DNA from 2 places in the Micromonospora sp. DT47 genome. Region 2 is predicted to be linked to the other one. Evidence: riboswitches for the same ligand, from Rfam matches in the RefSeq annotation. Region 2 holds a riboswitch; the other holds the start of a gene.

The links. Region 2 has a riboswitch for cyclic di-AMP ahead of ACLQ2U_RS20465 (coiled-coil domain-containing protein). Riboswitches for the same ligand answer to the same signal wherever they lie in the genome.
Region 1: linked by a shared signal. The riboswitch ahead of ACLQ2U_RS00300 (coiled-coil domain-containing protein) and the one ahead of ACLQ2U_RS20465 (coiled-coil domain-containing protein) in region 2 are both predicted to bind cyclic di-AMP.

What each region holds. Positions count from the first base shown of each region.
Region 1 covers NZ_JBNCLC010000001.1:51,078-60,427, forward strand. Annotated here, with positions in the region: gene ACLQ2U_RS00275 (heavy metal translocating P-type ATPase) at 1-763, opposite strand, end outside; gene ACLQ2U_RS00280 (hypothetical protein) at 778-1,767, opposite strand; gene ACLQ2U_RS00285 (heavy-metal-associated domain-containing protein) at 1,764-2,006, opposite strand; gene ACLQ2U_RS00290 (metal-sensitive transcriptional regulator) at 2,102-2,401, shown strand; gene ACLQ2U_RS00295 (YibE/F family protein) at 2,711-4,060, shown strand; cyclic di-AMP (ydaO/yuaA leader) riboswitch at 4,227-4,357, shown strand; gene ACLQ2U_RS00300 (coiled-coil domain-containing protein) at 4,362-5,381, shown strand; gene ACLQ2U_RS00305 (carbonic anhydrase) at 5,455-6,129, opposite strand; gene ACLQ2U_RS00310 (helix-turn-helix transcriptional regulator) at 6,333-6,665, shown strand; gene ACLQ2U_RS00315 (hypothetical protein) at 6,787-7,134, shown strand; gene ACLQ2U_RS00320 (hypothetical protein) at 7,285-8,082, shown strand; gene ACLQ2U_RS00325 (DUF1232 domain-containing protein) at 8,147-8,488, shown strand; gene ACLQ2U_RS00330 (pyridoxamine 5'-phosphate oxidase family protein) at 8,536-8,961, shown strand; gene ACLQ2U_RS00335 (C39 family peptidase) at 9,253-9,350, shown strand, end outside.
Region 2 covers NZ_JBNCLC010000013.1:93,726-103,075, reverse strand. Annotated here, with positions in the region: gene ACLQ2U_RS20495 (DUF3145 domain-containing protein) at 84-575, opposite strand; gene ACLQ2U_RS20490 (hypothetical protein) at 892-1,221, shown strand; gene ACLQ2U_RS20485 (carbonic anhydrase) at 1,337-1,963, opposite strand; gene ACLQ2U_RS20480 (alpha/beta fold hydrolase) at 2,108-3,031, shown strand; gene ACLQ2U_RS20475 (HelD family protein) at 3,165-5,279, shown strand; gene ACLQ2U_RS20470 (cation diffusion facilitator family transporter) at 5,367-6,281, shown strand; cyclic di-AMP (ydaO/yuaA leader) riboswitch at 6,436-6,567, shown strand; gene ACLQ2U_RS20465 (coiled-coil domain-containing protein) at 6,572-7,636, shown strand; gene ACLQ2U_RS20460 (hypothetical protein) at 7,754-8,260, shown strand; gene ACLQ2U_RS20455 (SRPBCC family protein) at 8,276-8,743, opposite strand; gene ACLQ2U_RS20450 (STAS domain-containing protein) at 8,897-9,259, opposite strand.

The DNA.
Region 1 (9,350 bases), on a different contig from region 2:
CGCCGCGCAGCACCGCGACGTCCTTGGCGCCCAACTCCAGCAGGGCGCGCAGGGCGGCGCCGGCGGTCCGCTTGGAGCGGGCCTCGAAATACCGGCCGGCCAGGATGAAGACGGTCACCCCGGCCGCCGCCTCCAGGTAGATGTTGCCGGCGCCGTCGGTGCGGGTGATGTCGAGACGGAACGGGTGGGTCATCCCGGGCATCCCGGCGTCGCCGAGGAAGAGCGCCCAGAGCGACCAGCCGAACGCGGCCAGGGTGCCGAGCGACACCAGCGTGTCCATGGTCGCGGCGCCGTGCCGCAGGTTGATCCAGGCGGCCCGGTGGAACGGCAGCCCGCCGTAAACGACGACCGGGGCGGCCAGCGTGAGCGAGAGCCACTGCCAGTAGGTGAACTGCCAGGCCGGGACCATCGCCAGCACGATCACCGGCACGGTCAGCGCGACCGAGACCCACAGCCGGGTACGCAGGCCGCGCAGCTCGTCCACCGGCTCGCCGGTCGGCTCCGCCCCGGACGGGGCGGGCGGCGGCGGGAGGACGGCGGTGTAGCCGGTCTTCTCCACCGTGGCGATCAACTCGTCCGGGGTGACCTCCTCGGCGTACTGGACGGTGGCCTTCTCGGTGGCGTAGTTGACCGTCGCGGTCACGCCCGCCATCCGGTTGAGCTTCTTCTCGATTCGGGCGGCGCAGGACGCGCAGGTCATGCCGCCGATCGCGAGTTCGATCCGATTCGGCGCGACCGGCAGGGACTTCGCGGTGGATGTCATCGCCGCACCTCCTGTCAGTTGTGCCCGTGACCGGGGGCGCCGTGGCCGGCGGTCGGGGTGGGTGTCGGGCCGCCCGTGGCGGTCGGCGTGCCGCCGGTGGTGGCGGTGCCGGCGGCCGGGGCGGTGGCGCCGGCCAGCACGGTGAACTCCGCGGTGTGCACCGCCCCGCCGTGCCGGAAGTCCAGGTAGAGCCGGTAGGCGCCGGCGGACGGCACCTCGGCGGAGAAGGTCACCGCCGGCCCGGCCGGGGTCCGCCCGTCGCCGGGCGCGCCCTCCGGGTGCACGTGCAGGTACGCCAGGTCACCCTGGCGCAGCGCCACCAGGTGACCGTACGCCCCGAGGTAGGGCTCCAGGTCGGTGACCGGCCGGCCGTCCCGGCTGACGGTCAGGGTGAGCGGGCTGGTGCGCCCCGGCTGCGGCGTCCCGCTGAGGGTGACCGTGTAGCCGTCGACCGTGGTCCTGGTCGCGGGCGCCGGCAGCGGCCGGGGCGCCAGCGGGCCGGGGACGGTCACGTCGACCCCGAGGGTGAGCGGCTCCCCGCCCGACGGGGTGAAGTCGGCGAAGGCCCGCCACACGCCCGGCCCACCGAGCGGCGAGTCGACCCGCCAGGTGCCGTCGGCGCCCAGCTCGGGGTGGACGTGCCGGAAGCCGGACAGGTCCCGCCGGGCGACGATCAGGTGCATCCGCTTGTCGTGCGCCACGTCGTAGCGGGTCACCGGCGCGCCGTCGGGACCGGTGACCCGGAAGGCGAACTGCCCGGTCGGGGCGGCCACCGGTTGCAGGGTGTAGCCGCGGTCGGAGACGAGCAGGCCGCCGGGCAGGTGCGCCGTGGCCGTGCCGTCGTGGCCGCCGGAGTCGTCGGCGTCGTGGCCGGCGCCGGCGGAGTCGTGACGGGTGTCGGCGGCCGGGGTGACGGGGCCGGCCAGGTGGCCAACCCCGTACGCCGCGCCGAACACCGCCGCGAGGCCGAGGGCGAAGCCGCTCAGCCTGGTAGCCGTGTTCATCGTGGTACCTCGGTTTCGTCGGTGACCCGTCCCGCCCCGACGAGGTCGTAGCCGGCCTCGTCGACCGCGGCGCGCACGGAGTCGGTGTCCAACGGGCTCTGGCTGGTGACGGTGGCCCGGCCGGTGGCCAGGTCGACCTCGACGCCGGTGACGCCCTCGATCGCGCCGACCTCGGCGCTCACCGAGTTGACGCAGTGCCCGCAGGTCATGCCCTGCACCTGGTACGTGGTGGTGACCATGGCAGTTCTCCTCCCAGCTCCGATGCTATACCCCCCAGGGGTAGCTTGCCCGGAGACCGTAGCATACCCCCCGGGGGTAGGCTATCCTTGTCGCCATGACCACACCGAGCACCCCGACCCGGGGTTACACCGCCAGCAAGGACCAACTGCTCGCGCGGCTGCGCCGCGTCGAGGGCCAGGTCCGCGGCATCGAGAAGATGGTCGACGACGACCGGTACTGCATCGACGTGCTCACCCAGATCTCCGCGATCCAGGCCGCCCTGGACAAGGTCGCCCTCGGGCTGCTGGACGGGCACGCCCGGCACTGCATGCGGGAGGGGGCGGCCGAGGGCCGCGCCGACGAGATGGCCGGCGAGATGATGGCCGCCGTCGGCCGCCTGATGAAGCGCGGCTGACCCGGACACCCGGTCGGCGAGCCGGGCGGACCAGCGGCCGGGATGGCTACCATTCTCCAACGATGACCCTCCGTCCACCGCCATCGCCGCCCGCGCACCGCGCCGGGGGCCGGCTCCCGTGGGCGGCGTCCCGGTCGTGCTGCGCGCGGGCGTGCCGCCTTCCGGGCCACCGCGCCGTCCGCCCGCCGTACGTGACGACGCCGGCACCCCGGGTCGACGCCCGGGCCCGTGTCCCGGTCCGGCCGTGCCGCCGGTGAACCGACCAGCCGGCTGACACGTACCCTGCCCCGGATCGTCAGGAGACTCACCATGGGCGCCGACCACACCCGTCCCGCTCCGTCCACCCCGCGCCGGGTGCGACGGATCCTCGTCGCGACGGTGGTCCCGCTGTTCGTCATCACGGTGATCGCCGCGCTGGTGCTCTGGCCGCAGGACACCCGGGAGCCGGACGGCGGGGGTGACGTGCCGCGCTACCACGGCACGGTGACCCGGGTGGTGAACGAGCCCTGCCCGCCCACGCCGGAGGTCCCCGAGGGGGCGCCGGGGGTGGCCGGTGGGCCGTGCGGCACGGTGACCGTCAAGGTCGAGCAGGGGCCGGACGCCGGGAAGCAGGTGGAGACCCCGATGCCGTCCGGGCCGGGCGCGCCCACCGTGGCGGTGCACGACGAGATCGTGCTGGTCAAGCTTTCCGACCCGGCGGACCCGACGGCCAGCAGCTGGAACATCGCCGAGCACCAGCGGGGCAAGCCGCTGGTCTGGCTGGTGGCGCTCTTCGCGGCGGCGATCGTGGCGTTCGGGCGGCTGCGCGGGCTGGCGGCGCTGGCCGGCCTGGCCGCCAGCTTCGCCATCCTGCTGGCCTTCGTGGTGCCCGGCATCTCCGCCGGCGGCTCACCGCTGCTGATCGCGATCACCGGTTCGGCGCTGATCATGTTCGTGGTGCTGTACCTCACCCACGGGGTCACCGCGCAAACCTCGGTCGCGGTGCTCGGCACGCTCGGCAGCCTGGTGCTGACCGGGATCCTCGGCACGCTGGCCACCGCCGCCACCCACCTGACCGGGTACGGCAGCGAGGAGGCCACCACGCTGTCGATGTACCAGCGCGACGTCGACCTGCACGGCCTGCTGCTGGCCGGCATCATCATCGGCTCGCTGGGCGTCCTCGACGACGTCACCGTCACCCAGGCGGCCACCGTCACCGAGCTGGCCCACGCCAACCCCGGGCTGTCCCGGTTGCAGCTCTACCGGGCCGCCACCCGGGTCGGCCGGGCGCACATCGCGTCCACGGTCAACACCATCGTGCTGGCGTACGCCGGCGCCTCGCTGCCGCTGCTGCTCCTGCTGACCGCCGACAGTCGGCCGGTGAGCCAGATCCTCACCAGCGAGTTCCTGGCCCAGGAGATCGTCCGCAGCGCGGTGGCGACGCTCGGCCTGGTGGCGGCCGTGCCGCTGACCACCGGCCTGGCCGCGCTGGTCACCACCGCCGGACGCGGACCCGCCCCCGACTCGGCGCCGCCGGACGGCCCGGCGCCCACGCCCCGCCCCCCGGTCGACCGTGCCGCGGCGCTGGAGGCGCTCAGCGCGCCGCGGCACGGCCGCACGTCCACCCCGGCCCCCGCTCGGTGGCCCGACCCGGAAAGGAACACGGACACGGCATGGTGACACTCCGCTGCGTGACCGCCCGCGGCGCGGAGGCTGATAACCGCGTCACTGATCACGCACCGCCATTGCGAAATAACGCGTTTAGTCGGGTTCTGGACGTAGATCCCTGGTACTCCTCTCGGGTAACCTCGCTGCCGGTCACCGCCGAAGGCGCGCAGCGGCGCCTGCGGTGCCACCGCCCAATCGCCGCACGGCGAGCCGGGGAACCAGGTATCTGGGGTGAATCCGCGACAGCGGTAGGGGCCACTTCCGTCCCGAACCCGTCAGCTAACTCGGTCGGCGGTCGAGGGAAGGGAACACTGTGACGGCACCCCTGCGCCGCTGGTTGACACCGGTGGTGGCCGTGCTCGCCGCCCTGGCGATCGTCGCCGGGCCGGCCCCCGCGATAGCCGCGCCCTCCACCCCGACCCCGTCGGGGCACGAGGAGGACGGGGAGCCCAAGCTGCTCACCGACGTCATCGAGCTGCGCAACCGCGAGTACTCCAAGGCGAAGTCGCAGCTGGAGAAGTCGAAGAAGCGTCAACGGCAGCTCGCACTCGAGGTACGCCGCGCCCAGGACGAGCTGGAGGCGCTGCGGCCGCGGGTGGGCCAGATCGCGGCGCAGTCCTACCGGACCGGCCGGATCGGCGCGGTGGCGATGCTGCTGGAGAGCGGTGACCCCGACTCGTTCGTCAAGCGCGCCTCCGCCCTTGACGAGCTGAACATGGTCAACGCGCAGAAGCTCAGCGGGATCACCGCCGCCAAGAACCGCGCGGAACAGGCCAAGCTGGCGCTCGACGGCGAGGTGCGCGAGCAGCAGCGGCTCACCAACGACATGGCCCGGGAGAGTCGGGAGGCGGAGAAGGCCCTCGCGCTGGTCGGCGGCGAGGGCTTCACCGGCGGCCTGGTCAACGCGACGTCACCGGTCGCCCGGATCGGGCCGGGCCGGACGGCGGACGGCGACTGGCGTCCCGAGTACCGTACCGAGAACGACCCGACCACCTCGGGCCTGATCACGCCGCGCACACTGCACGCCTACAACGAGGTCCGCCGGGCGGGCTTCAAGCGCTTCGCCGGCTGCTACCGGTCGGGCGGGCCGTGGGAGCACCCGAAGGGCAAGGCCTGCGACTGGTCGCTGCAGAGGAGCGGTTTCGCTCCCTGGTACAACAACGACACCCGGATGTACGGCAACAACCTCGCCGCGTTCCTGATCCGCAACGCGGACCGGCTGGGCATCTACTACGTCATCTGGAACCGGCAGATCTGGTTCCCGGCGACCGGGTGGAGGTCGTACAGCGGGCCGTCGAACCATACCGACCACGTACACATGTCGATGCTCTGACGACGCCGCCGCGTACCACCGAGGGCCGTCCCGCCGAGTGCGGGGCGGCCCTCGTCGCGTACCCGGGGGCGGGTCAGCCGGCGACGGCGGAGGCGCGGCCGTCGGGACCCGGCTGGGCCGGCACCGCGGTGGCGGGTCCGCCGGCCGGCACCGCGGCCACCGTCCGCACCTCACCGGCGGTGAGCCGGTACGACATGCCGACCACCGCGCACCGCCCGGCGGCCACCTCGGCGGCCAGCATCGCGGAGTTGCCGAGCAGGGCCTCGACGGTGTACGCGATATGGATGTCGACGATGCCGTCGATGTCGTCGACGCCCTCGGCGGCCGCCCGCCGCAGGCTCGGCCAGACCGCGTCCACCACCGCCCGGAGATGGCCGGCCGGCGGCGTACCGGTACGGGCGGCGTCCCGGGCGGCCTGCACCGCGCCGCAGGCGTCGTGCCCCAGCACCACCACCAGGGGCGTGCCGAGGACGGTCACCGCGTACTCGACGCTGCCCAGCACCTCGGGGCCGGCGGTGTGCCCGGCGGTCCGGACCACGAAGAGGTCGCCGAGACCCCGGTCGAAGATGATCTCCGCGGCGAGCCGGGAGTCCGAGCAGCCGACGATCACCGCGAACGGGTGCTGCGCGTCGGCGACCGCGGTCCGGTGGCCGGCGTCCTGATTGGGGTGGCGTGGGGCGCCGGTGACGAAGCGCCGGTTTCCGGCGTGCAGTTCGGCGAGCGCCTGGGTCGGAGTGGTCGGGGCCATTGCCTCACCTCGGTCCGCGATCGGCCTGGTCAACCCGGCCGGCGACGGAGGCGGCCGCCGTCCCACCGTCACACGCAGCGGAAGATACGTCAAGATTTACGTGATATAGATTTCATGCTTTCCGCTGGTATCACCCGGCTAAGCCGGACAGGCCGGACGATGCGCGGAGGCCAGGGCCGAAAACCCGAAGGCCGGGCCATACCATGGCGGGCATGGCGACTACAGCGAACGAGAACGGGAGTACCAGGAACTGGACGTTCCTCACCAACCATGGGCACGTGCTGCTCGCCATCGCCCGCAATCCCACCGCCCGGCTGCGCGACGTCGCCGAAGAGGTGGGGGTGACCGAACGGGCCGCCCAGGCGATCGTCGCCGACCTGGAGGCCGGCGGTTACCTGCGACGCACCCGGGTCGGCCGGCGCAACGAGTACACGGTCAACCCCAGCGGCCACTTTCGACACCCGGCCGAGGCGGACCGCCAGGTCGGCCACCTGCTCGCCCTCTTCACCGGCGAACCGGCCGGCTCCGGCTCCTGAGCTGAACGGTCAGGCCGCGACCGCGACCGCCACCCATCCACATCGGACGGGTGGCCCGGGTCACCCGTCCGCTCGCCGTCGTGCCGCTGCACACTCCGGCCCGAGGCGTTAGGTTGGTGGCGTGCCGACCGTAGCGACCACCCGTCCGATCTGGGCGGCGACGCTGCGCGTGATGCGCGATCTCACCCGGCTGGCGGTGACCACCCTGGTGCTCGGCGCCGCGGTCGCCGGCACCACCGGCCCGTCCGCCGCCGCCTCCGCCCCGGTCCGGCCCAGCGTGGTCGCCTCCCGGGTCGCCGAGCTGCCGGCCACCGCCCGGCCGACCGACGCGCCGGCCGCCGACACCTCCCCCCGGCCGCTCCCGGCCCGGCGTGCCGCCGCCTCTGCCCATCCGGCGCCGCTGGCGCCGGCGGCGACGACGGACCCGGTCCGGGACGCCACCGGCCGGCGCGGTCCGCCCCGGCACTGAACCCTCGCGACACCCGTCCGGGTGTCGGACCCGACCGCCGCAGCCGCGGCCGCCCGGTCCGGTCCCACGGGTGCGCCCGCCAGCTCGCACCGGCCGCCGACCCCGTCCCCGCTCGTCCCTCCACATCGTTCCCACCGTGAGGTGCTGGTGATGCAGACCGTCTTCTCCGCCGTCCTGCCCGACGTCCCCGCCGCCGCCCTGATCTGGCTGGCCCTGCTCGCCGTCGCGGCCGTCGCCGTGGCGGGCCTGGTCGTCCGCCCGGACCTGTTCCGGCTCGCCCTCGCCGGCCGGTTCCGGGAGGCCGCGCTCCCCGGCGACCTCGAGCTGGCCGAGGAGGAGCGGGAACGCACCCGGTACGCCCAGGAGGTCGCGGTGGCGGCCGAACGCGCGGCGGCGACCGCCGAGCGGCGGCGGGCCGAGTGGCTGGCCGTCCAGGAGGAGGTCGAGTCGGCCTGGCAGGCGTACGAGACCGCCGAGGCGGACGTCCGCCGGCTCTCCGCCGCCGCAGCCATGCCGCTGCCGCGGACGGTGCGCACCCCGGCCGAGTACGCCGACCGGGAGCGGTACCTGCACCGGGCGGCGCTGGACGCGTACTGGCGCAAGGAGTTCTCGGTCGAGCAGCTCAGCGACGTCTTCGGCCACCGCGCCGGCTGGGACCCGCGCCGGCACCCGGTGGAGCAGGAGCTGCTGCTGCGCCGCGCGGCGCGGGACAACCTGGCCGCCCGGCACCGGGCCGCGGTGGAGCGGGAGCAGGCAGCCTGGCGGGACGCCGACATCGCCGCCTCGGCCGCCCGGAGCCTGCGCGACGAGGCGTTCGCCGCGCTCGACCGCAGGCCGGAGGAGTCGGAGTCGGTGGTGCCGATGCCGGAGACCCGGCGGCCGGTGGCGGAGCCGACCCGGGAGTCGGCGGCCGTGGCGCGCGGTCGGGCGGCGGCCGCCGCGTACTGATCGGACAACGGCCGGCGGCGGCTCGTCCCGGGCGGGCCGGGCGTCGTTCGGCTAGCGTGGCGACATGTCCCGGGAGACGTGGGTCCTCGTGGTGGTCGGCGGCATCCTGGCGCTGGCCACGCTGGTCGGCGCGGTGCTGCTGGCGATCCGGGTGGTCCGCACCCGGCGGCTGCTCGGCGCGCTCGGCGTGAGCGGCAAGGTCGCCTTCTACGGCGCGCTGATCTACACCATCCTCCCGGTCGACCTGCTCCCCGACCCGATCTACCTGGACGACATGGGTGTCCTCGCCGGGGCGCTGTTCTTCCTGACCCGGCTGGTCCACCAGCGTCGTACGGCCGCCCGGCGGCTGCCCGGTCAGCCGGACACTCCCCCGGACCAGGAACCGGTACGCCGTACCGTGCCATGATCGGAGCCGGACCGGGGCGACGCCCGGCCGCGAGACGGGGGACGGACATGGCGGGCGACCATCGGTTGGACCCGCACGACGAGCGGGTGCTCGCCTTCTGTCGGGAGCGGCACCTCGCCACGCTGACCACCCTGCGCGCCGACGGCACCCCGCACGTGGTGCCGGTGGGTGTCACCTTCGACGCGGACGCCGGACTGGCCCGGGTGATCACGTCGGGGGGCTCGGCGAAGGCCCGGCACGTGGCCGCAGCCGGCGCGGCGGGCACCCCGGTGGCGGTCTGCCACGTCGGCGGTCGCTGGTGGCTCACCATCGAGGGGCGGGCGGTGCTCCGTTCCGACCCGGCGTCGGTGGCCGAGGCCGAGCGCCGGTACGCCGAGCGTTACCGGCAGCCCCGCCCGAACCCGGAACGGGTCGTCATCGAGATCACCGTCACCCGCCTGCTGGGCAGCCTGCCCCCGGCATCCGGTTCCTGACCACCCGACCACTTCCGAGGATCGGGCGCGAGGTCTTCACCCGGATGTCCGTTCTGTCGGTGGCCAGCGCCACCCCTCGGGCGGAATCGCCGCCTGCCACCGGTCGTTACACCCTCCGTATGACCGAGCAGCACGGCGGACGGGCCGGAATGGCCCAGGGCCACCGGTCGTTACATCCCCGGTGAGCGAGCGGGCCGAGCGCCCCGGCACACCGATCACTCGAGTGCCCTTCCCGATGCTTGCGTCCGCGTCCCCGACGCCGGACGTCAATCCCCGAGCGGAGCTTCGACCATGAACACGATCTTCCGTAACAGCATGCTTTCCGTCGCCGGCCTGATCATGACCGGTGGCGCCGTCGCCGGCCCCGCCGTGGCCGCGCACGCCGCGCC
Region 2 (9,350 bases):
CCGACCAGGAGCGGCAACCCCCGGTCGGCGCGGGGGGCGGGGCGTGCCCGTCCGCACCGGGGTGTCCGGGTGGACCGGGCGGGTCAGCCCACCCGGGTGAGCAGGGTCACCGGGGCGCCGTCGCCGGCGTAGCGGTACGGCTCCAGCTCGGCGTCCCAGGCGGTGCCGAGCGCCTTGTCCAGGGCGTGCGCCAGCGCCTCCGGGGCCCGGACGCCGGCCATGATGCTGCGCAGCCGGTCCTCGCCGAGCTGGATGTCACCGGCCGCGCCCACGGTGGCCCGGAACAGGCCGCGACCGGGGACGTACATGAAGCGTTCCCCGTCGGCGCCCGGACTGGGCTCCTCGGTCACCTCGAAACGGATCATGGGCCACTGACGGAGGGCAGCAGCCAGTTCGGCGCCCGTCCCCGGGCTACCGGTCCACCCGCACTCGGCCCGGCGGGCGCAGGGATCGACGGGCTGAGCCGTCCACTGCAGGTTGACCGGCGCAGCGAGGACGCGCGCGATCGCCCACTCGACGTGCGAGCACACGGCGAGCGGGGTCGAGTGGACGTATACGACGCCACGCGTTGGCACGGTGACCTCCCGGAGACCGAGGTGCGTCTTCCCCTACGACCTCGACCACCCGAGTGGTTCCTGCGACACATCATGACTGGTGTGACGGATGGTGCGCCAGCGAATCGGCGAATTCGCCGGGCGGAATACCCGGACCGGTGACCTCGGTTGTGCCCTCCGACAGGCACGGTGGCCAGCCAGGCATCGTGGTCGTGTACAGTTCTGTGGGCGGTTCTGTGCCGCCGTACATCTTCGCGGGCTGAGGCTCATCCGGGCGTCACCCGCTACAGCCCCCGGACGTTTCCGTCCTCCCGTACGTCTTGCAAGGAGTACCTCCGTGGCGAGCAACACCTCTAAGACCGCGCGCGCGTCAGTCCGGGCCGGCCAGGCTGGCCAGGGTGGCGCCCTCAGCGTGCTGGGCGAGTTCAAGTACCTCATCCCGCTCAATGGCGGCAAGCACGCCTACGTGCGCAACCTGACCAACGGCAAGACCGCGCACCTGCGCACCGACTCCGAGGCCTTCGTCGAGGAGATCCGGGCGCTGGCCGCCGCCGGCCACGCCGCCAAGATCCGCGCCGAGATCAACACCCTCGCCGCCACCCACCCGGGCGACGGCTGGGACAAGACCGAGAAGCGTCTCGTCGAGGCCGGCATCTTCGAGGGCTGAGCCCTCCCCCGAGCAACACCTGGAACCGCCCGTCGGGTCACCCCGGCGGGCGGTTCCGCCTTTCCCGGGTACGCACCGACGCGGCCGGCCCGCCGGCGGGCCGACCCACGTGGGGTCAGCGGTCGAGGAGGGTGACGTCACCGGTGGCCAGCTCGTAGAGGGCGCCCACCACGTCGATCCGGCCCTCGGCGACCGGGCCGGCGAGCAGGTCGTCGGCGCGCAGCGCCGCCACCGTGCGCAGCACGTGCCGGCGGACCGCCAATGGGTGCGCCCGCGGGTCGTCGGCGCCCACCTCGGCCACCGCCGGCGCGATCTGGTCCACTATGTAGCCCAGCGAGCCGTCGGGGCGCTGCCCGGTGCGCAGCGCCTCGACCGCCGAGCCGACCGCCCCGCAGCGCTCGTGCCCGAGCACCATCACCAGGGGCACTCCGAGCTGGTGCACCACGTACTCGATGGAACCGCAGACCGCCCGGTCCAGCACGTGCGCGCCGGTGCGGATCACGCAGATCGACCCGAAGGTCTGGTCGAAGATCGCCTCCAGCGGGACCCGGGAGTCGATGCAGCCCAGCAGCACCGCGTACGGCTGCTGGTCGCCGGAGGCGACGGCCGCCGCGGCGGTGACGTCGTGCCCGTGCACCGGCCGGCCGCTGACGAAGCGCCGGTTGCCGGCGAGCAGCTCGGCCAGGGCGGACCGCGGCGTGCGTCCGGCCCCGGTGGCCGGCGGACGACTCGGCGACGACATGCCCCCAGCCTGGTCACCGATCCGACCTCGCGGGGCCGGGTTGCGAATCTTCTCACCACCACGGTTGGCGTGGTGTCATGACGGGTAGCCGGTGTTGCCGCCGGGTCAACCCGGCGGAGGGACGGGCGGCCCGGGGAGGTGGCGATGCCGGAACGACTCGAGGTACGTCTTCCCGACGACGTACGCCTGCACGTCGAGGTGACCGGGCCGGTGGACGCGGCGGTCACCGCGGTCCTGCTGCACGGCTGGACGCTGGACGGGCGGGCCTGGCACCGGCAGCTGGCCGGGCTGCGGGATCGCTTCGGCGACTCGGTCCGGGTGGTCACCTACGACGCCCGCGGCCACGGCCGGTCCAGCTGCATGGCGCTGCGCACGGCGACCCTGGCCCAGCTCGGTGACGACCTCGTCGCCGTGCTGGACGAGGTGTCCCCGACCGGCCCGGTGGTGCTCGTCGGGCACTCGATGGGCGGGATGACCGTCATGGAGTACGCCCACCGCCACCCGGAGCACTTCGCCGCCCGGACGGCCGGGCTGGTCTTCGTCTCCACCACCGCCGAGGGGCACACGCACACCGCCTACGGCCTGTCGCCGCGCATCGCCCGGCTGATCCGGCTCGCCGAGACCACCGGCGCCGGGGTGCTGGCCCGGTGCGGCGCGTGGCGGCCGCCCCGGGCGTTGCTGCGCGCCCTCCAGCCGAGCATCCGCTGGATGCTCTTCGGCGACCGCTGCGACCCGTCCGACATCCGGCTGGTCACCTCGGCGGTGGCCCGGGCCTCGCTGCGCTCGATCGGTGGGTTCCGCGCCTCGATCGGCGCCCAGCACCGGCTGGAGACCCTGGCCGCGCTGGCGCACCTGCCGGCGGCGGCGCTGGTCGGCGACCGGGACCGGCTCACCCCGCCGCCGTGCGCCGAGTCGATCGCGGCCGCGCTGCCGGTCACCGAGCTGACCGTCTGCCCGGGGGCCGGGCACATGCTGATGATGGAACGGCCGGACGAGGTGAACGCCGCCCTCGCCGGGGTGCTGCACCGGGTGCTGACCGGGGCCCCGGAGGCGACGTCGGCGCGCTGAGCGGCACCGGGCGGGTGGCCGACGTCGCGGGTCGCGACCCGGCCTCGACGGGTGCCCGTACGCTGCCCGTACCCTCATTCTCCGCCCGGCGCGTCCGCGTCCGGCCACCCGTCGCCGCACAGGAGCCCGTACGTTGACCGACCAGACCACCCTGGAGCAGGAGATCGCCGTCGAGCAGCGGCATCTCGACCGGGTGTACGCCCGCCTCGCCGAACTCCGCCGCGCGGCGGCCCGCGCCGAGCGGGACGGCTACCGGCAGGCCCGGGTCGGCAATTTCGGAGCGCTGGTCGAACGGGACGCGATGGTCTTCCACGCCGCCCGGCGCCGGCACGTGCTGGACGCCGAGCACGAGGGGCTGGTCTTCGGCCGGCTGGACCTGCGCGACCGGCAGGTGCTGCACGTCGGGCGGCTCGGGGTCCGCGGCGAGGACGCCGAGACCCTGGTGGTCGACTGGCGCGCGCCGGCCGCCGCCGCGTTCTACCGGGCCACCCCGACGGAGCCGCTGGGCGTGGTCCGGCGGCGCACGATCAGCTCCTCGGCGGAGAAGGTGACCCGGATCGAGGACGACCTGCTCGACCCGGAGTCGGCACCGCCGGACCTGGCAGTGGTCGGCGACGGTGCGCTGCTGGCCACCCTCTCCCGGGCCACCGGGCGGGGTATGCGGGACATCATCGCCACCATCCAGCGGGAGCAGGACGAGGCGATCCGCTCCCCCGCCTCGGGGGTCACGATCGTCTCCGGCGGCCCGGGCACGGGCAAGACGGCGGTCGCCCTGCACCGTGCCGCGTACCTGCTCTACTCCGACCGCAGCCGGTACGCCGGCGGCGGGATCCTGGTGGTTGGCCCGTCCTCGGTCTTCGTGGAGTACATCGCCTCGGTGCTCCCCTCGCTCGGCGAGGAGACCGCCACCCTGCACTCGCTCGGCTCGCTCTTCCCGGGCATGTCGGCGAACCGGACCGACCCGCCCGAGGTGGCGGCGGTGAAGGGCTCGCTGCGGATGCGCCGGGTGCTGGAGCGCGCGGTGCGGGACGCGGTGCCGGACAGCCCGGACGAGCTGCGCCTGCTGTACCGGGGCACCCTGCTGCGGCTGGAGCGCCGGGAGCTGGACGGCATCCGGGACCGGACGCTGTCCCGGGGCGCCCGCCGCAACGAGGTGCGCCGGGCCGCCTTCGACGGGGTGCTCGCCGCGCTCTACGCGCAGGCCCGCCGGCTGACCGGCGCGCGCCTACCGGAGCAGCGCGCCTTCGAGGACGAGATCATCGAGAGGCCCGAGTTCCGGGAGTTCCTCAAGGCGTGGTGGCCCCGGCTGCACCCCCGGCACGTGCTGGGCTGGCTGGCCCGCCCGGAGCGCCTGCACCGGTACGCCGGGGGGATGCTGTCCCGCGCGGAGATCGCGCTGCTCGGCGTGGCGTACCGGACGCTGGACACCGAGGGGCTCACGGTGGCCGACATCGCCCTGCTCGACGAGTTGGACGCGATGATGGGCAAGCCGGTGCGCCGGGCGAAGCAGAGGCGCGACCCGTACCAGCTCGCCGGCGGGGTCCGGGAGCTGAGCACCTTCGCGGACCGGCAGCGCGCCGCCCGGGCGGCGGACCGCGAGCGCCCGGAGGACTACCGCGACTTTGCACACGTGGTGGTGGACGAGTCGCAGGACGTCTCGCCGATGCAGTGGCGGATGGTCGGCCGGCGGGGCCGGCTGGCGTCCTGGACGGTGGTCGGCGATCCCGCGCAGACCGCCTGGTCGGGCGACCCGACGGAGCTGGACCGGGCCCGGGACCAGGCGCTGGGCCGGCGCCGCCGGCACCGGTTCACCCTCACCACCAACTACCGCAACTCGGCGGAGATCTTCGCGGTGGCGGCGGCGGAGATCCGCCGGCTCCACCCCGACCTGGCGCTGCCGACCGCGGTCCGCTCCACCGGGGTCGACCCGGTCGCGCTGATCGTCCCGGCGGCGGAACTGGTCCCGGTGACCGTGGAGGCGGTGGAGACGCTGCTCGCCGAGGTCGAGGGGACGGTCGGGGTGATCACCCCGGTGCCGCGCCGGGACGAGGTGGCCGGCTGGCTGGGCGACCGGGGTGGTTCCCGGCTCCAGGTGGTGACCAGCCTCCAGGCCAAGGGCATGGAGTACGACGGCGTGGTGCTGGTCTGCCCGGGTGAGATCCGGGCCGAGCCGTCCGGGGTGCGCACGCTCTACGTCGCCCTCTCCCGGGCCACCCAGCGCCTGACCACGGTCGAGCCGGCCGGCTGAGGTCCCACCACCCCGGCGTTCACTTGCACACATAGCGATGTGAGCATAGATTGGTCCCGGTCCGCGGCGGCGACGGAAGGTGTGGGCGTGGGCGCAGGTCATGACCACAGCGGCGCGGTCGCGAACGCCGCGCAGCGCCACCGGGGCCGGCTCTGGGCGGCGTTCGGGCTGCTCGCCGCGCTCATGGTGGTCGAGGCGGTCGCCGCCTTCGGCACCGGCTCGCTGGCCCTGCTCTCCGACGCCGGGCACATGTTCACCGACGTGCTCGGCATCGGGATGGCCCTCGCCGCGATCACCGCGACCCGGCGGGCCGACGGCGACCCGCAGCGCACCTTCGGGCTCTACCGGCTGGAGGTGCTCGCCGCGCTGGCCAACGCCGTGCTGCTCAGCGGGGTCGCGGTCTACGTGCTGATCGAGGCGGTACGCCGGTTCGGCGACCCGCCCGAGGTGCTCACCGGCCCGATGCTGGCGGTGGCGGCGCTCGGCCTGCTCGCCAACCTCGCCGCCTTCGCCCTGCTCCGGGCGGGCGCGCAGGAGAGCCTCAACCTGCGCGGGGCGTACCTGGAGGTGGTCGGCGACCTGCTCGGCTCGCTCGGCGTGATCGGCGCGGCGCTGCTGATCGCCGGCACCGGCTGGTGGTGGGCCGACCCGGCGGTGGCGGTGGCGATCGGCCTGTTCATCCTCCCTCGCACCTGGCGGCTGGGCCGGGCGGCGGTGCGCATCCTGGTCCAGGCCGCACCGGAGCACCTCCAGGTGACCGCGGTGCACGACCGACTGACCGCCGTCCCGGGCGTGGCCGAGGTGCACGACCTGCACGTCTGGACGCTCACCTCTGGCATGGAGGTGGCCTCCGCCCACCTGACCACCACCCCCGGGGCCGAGGTGGGTACGGTGCTCGCCGCCGCCCGCAGCGCCCTGCAGGAGGACTTCCAGATCGAGCACGCCACCCTGCAGATCGAGCCGGGCGCGTCGCCGGGCGCCTGCGGGCCGTCCCACTGGTAGTTAGGAACTCCTTAAGATTTGCGCCCCTCTTGACCTATTTTGCCGAATTTAACGGCATTCCCTCCCGTACCGTGAGTCACGAAACGGGCGAGTGTCACACCCGTACCTATAGGCTCGGCCCCGGCCTCCGCACGGCGGCGCCCACCGGCGCCGGCGGTGGCCGTCGCCTAATCGCCCAACGGGGCGAGCCGGGGAACCAAGTTCGTGGGGTGCATCCGCGTCAGCGGTAGGGATCTTCCGTCCCGAACCCGTCAGCTAACCCGGTCGGCGGCTGACGGAAGGACATCTGCATGCACGTACGACGAACCACCGCGCGACTCGTGGCCGCGGTCGTCGCGACGCTCGCCGTGGGCGTGTCGTCCGCGCCGGTGGCCACGCCGGCCACCGCCGCCGCACCCACCACCCGACTCGCCGCCCCCGGGGACGATGAGGGCGGCACCCCCGCGCTGCGGGCCCAACTCGACACGGCCAGCAAGGGCTGGCTCGACGCCAAGGCGGCGCTGGCCCGCTCCAGCAAGCGCCAGCAGGAGCTGAACGCGCAGCTCAAGACCGTTGCGGCGGAGCTGACCGTGCGCAGCGGCAAGGTCGGCGAGATCGCCGGCCTGGCCTATCGCACGGGTCGGCTCGGGCCGGTCTCGGCGCTGCTCAACAGCAGCAGCCCGGAAGGCTTCGTGGACCGGGCGGCAGCACTGGAGACGGTCGCCGCCAACGAGGACCGTGAACTGCGCAACCTCGTCCGGACCCGGGACGAGGCCAGCCGTACCCGGGCCGCGCTCGACCGGGAGGTCGTCGAGCAGCGCAAGCAGGTCGCCGTGATGGCCAAGCGCAAGCAGCAGGCCGAGCGGGCGCTCGCCGTGGCCGCGGCCGCCAAACCGGACACCACCGCCGACAGCGGCGGGTCGACCCGGGGCACCTCCACCGCGAACGCCAAGGCGGCGCCGCGCAACCCCGACGGCTCCTGGCCATCGGAGTCGTGCACGGTCAACGACCCGACCCCGGCCGACGGCTGCATCACCCCGCGGATGCTCAACGCGCTCCAGCAGGCCCAGGCGGCCGGCTTCAAGCGGTACGTCTCCTGCTACCGACCCAGCGGCTCCGGGGAGCACCCCAAGGGGCGGGCCTGCGACTTCGCCGCGCAGCCGGACGGCTTCGGCGGGGACGCCACCGGCGGCGACAAGACGTACGGCAACAACCTGGCCGCGTACTTCATCCGCAACGCCGACCGGCTCGCCGTGCTCTACGTGATCTGGTACCGGCAGATCTGGCTGCCCAGCAGCGGTTGGAAGTCGTACAGCGGGGCGGGCGGCGACCCGTCCAGCGACCACACCAACCACGTGCACCTGTCGGTGTACTGACCCGACACGCCGGTGGCCCGCCCCCGTGGCGGGCCACCGGCGTACGCCCCTCGTCGTACAGCGGATGTCGTCGCCCGGACCACGACCGGCCGCGACCCGCGGACGAGCATCGGGGGCATGAGGAGACGCTCCCCCGACGCCCGCAAGACCCTGCTCACCCTGCACCTGGTGACCTCGCTGGGCTGGCTCGGCGCCGACCTGGTCCTGCTGACCCTCGGCGTCGCCGGGCTGCGCGGGGCCGACCCGGAGGTGGTCTACCCGGCGGCGGCGCTGCTCGCCACCTGGCTCTTCGCGCCGCTGAGCGTGCTGGTCTGGCTGGTCGGCGTGACCAGCGCCCTGCTCACCCCGTGGGGGCTGCTCCGGTACCGCTGGGTGCTGGTCAAGCTGGTGCTGACCACGGCGATGGTCGGCCTGGTGCTCTTCCTGCTCACCCCGAACCTGCGCGCCGCCGCAGCACCGGACGCGACCGCGCACGAGCGGGTGGACGTGGTGGTCGCGCCCGCCGTCTCGACCGCCCTGCTGGTCAGCATGACCGTGATCTCCACCTGGAAGCCGTGGGGGCGGACCCGCCGGGGCGTGGCGGTCCGCCGGACGGCGGCGGTGACCACCGCCGGACGCGGCTGAGCGGCGCGGGCCCGGTCAGCCGGCGACCGGACCGCCGTCGGCCTCCCGGTCCAGCACCGCGCCGAGCCGGCTGGCCAGCCCCAGGTGCGCGGCGCGGGCCTGGCGGAACGCGTACCCGAACAGCGGCGCCGGCGCGGCCAGGGTGATCTCCACGTCGATCCGCAGCACCCCGGACTCCTCCCGGAGCCGGGTGTGGTTGCGTACCGTCGTGCCGGGCTGCTGGCGGGCCACCGTGACGATCTCGTCCTCGGTGACCACCAGCACGTCGGCCTGGTAGGTGACCGGGAAACGCAGCGGCCCCAGCTCCAGCCGGTCGGTGATCGCGTAGCTGGCCCGGGCTCCCGGCCGCGGCGGCAGCCGGCGTACCCGGACGATCAGCGGGTGCAGCTCGCCCTGCCGGGCCGGATCGCTCAGCAACGCCACCGCGTCCGCCCGGGAGCAGCGCGCCTGCACCGTGTAGCTGAACGACTCCCGCCGGACCACTGCGCCTCCACCCCGTCGTCGGTGGCCCGATCGTGCCGTACCCGGACGGGCCTGGCAACGCCAGGGCGGTCATCGTGGCGTCACGCGCCGGACGCCGCCCGGCCGCTGACGGACACCGGTCGGGTGTACTTCCTCAAGGTCAGCCACGCGCGCTCAGGCGCCGGGGAGGACCTCGGGGGTGGCGGCGCCGGCGAAGTAGGGCTCCGGCGCGCCGAAGAGGCCGAGCAGGCCGGTGACCCAGAGCTGCCGGTGCACGAACCGGCTGGGCTTGGTGACCACCAGCTTGACGCCGCTGACCTCGGCGGTCTGGAAACCGGCGACCATGGCACTGATGCCGACCGAGTCGATGAAGGTGACGAGCCGCGTGTTGAGCTCGATCCGGGACGGACGGCCCTTCGCGAGCACCTCCGCGATCGCCTCACGCACCTCGTACGCGGTGTCGACGTCGATCTCCCCACGCGGGGCGATTTCGATGACACCACCCGGCAGAACCGTCTTCACGATCGACAGGCTCACGCGAGCACCTCCACTCGCCCGTCCACGGGCGCCTCATCAGTACGCGGGCCGCGACTGACAGTATTCCTCCGACGGCCTCGGTCGCCACCCC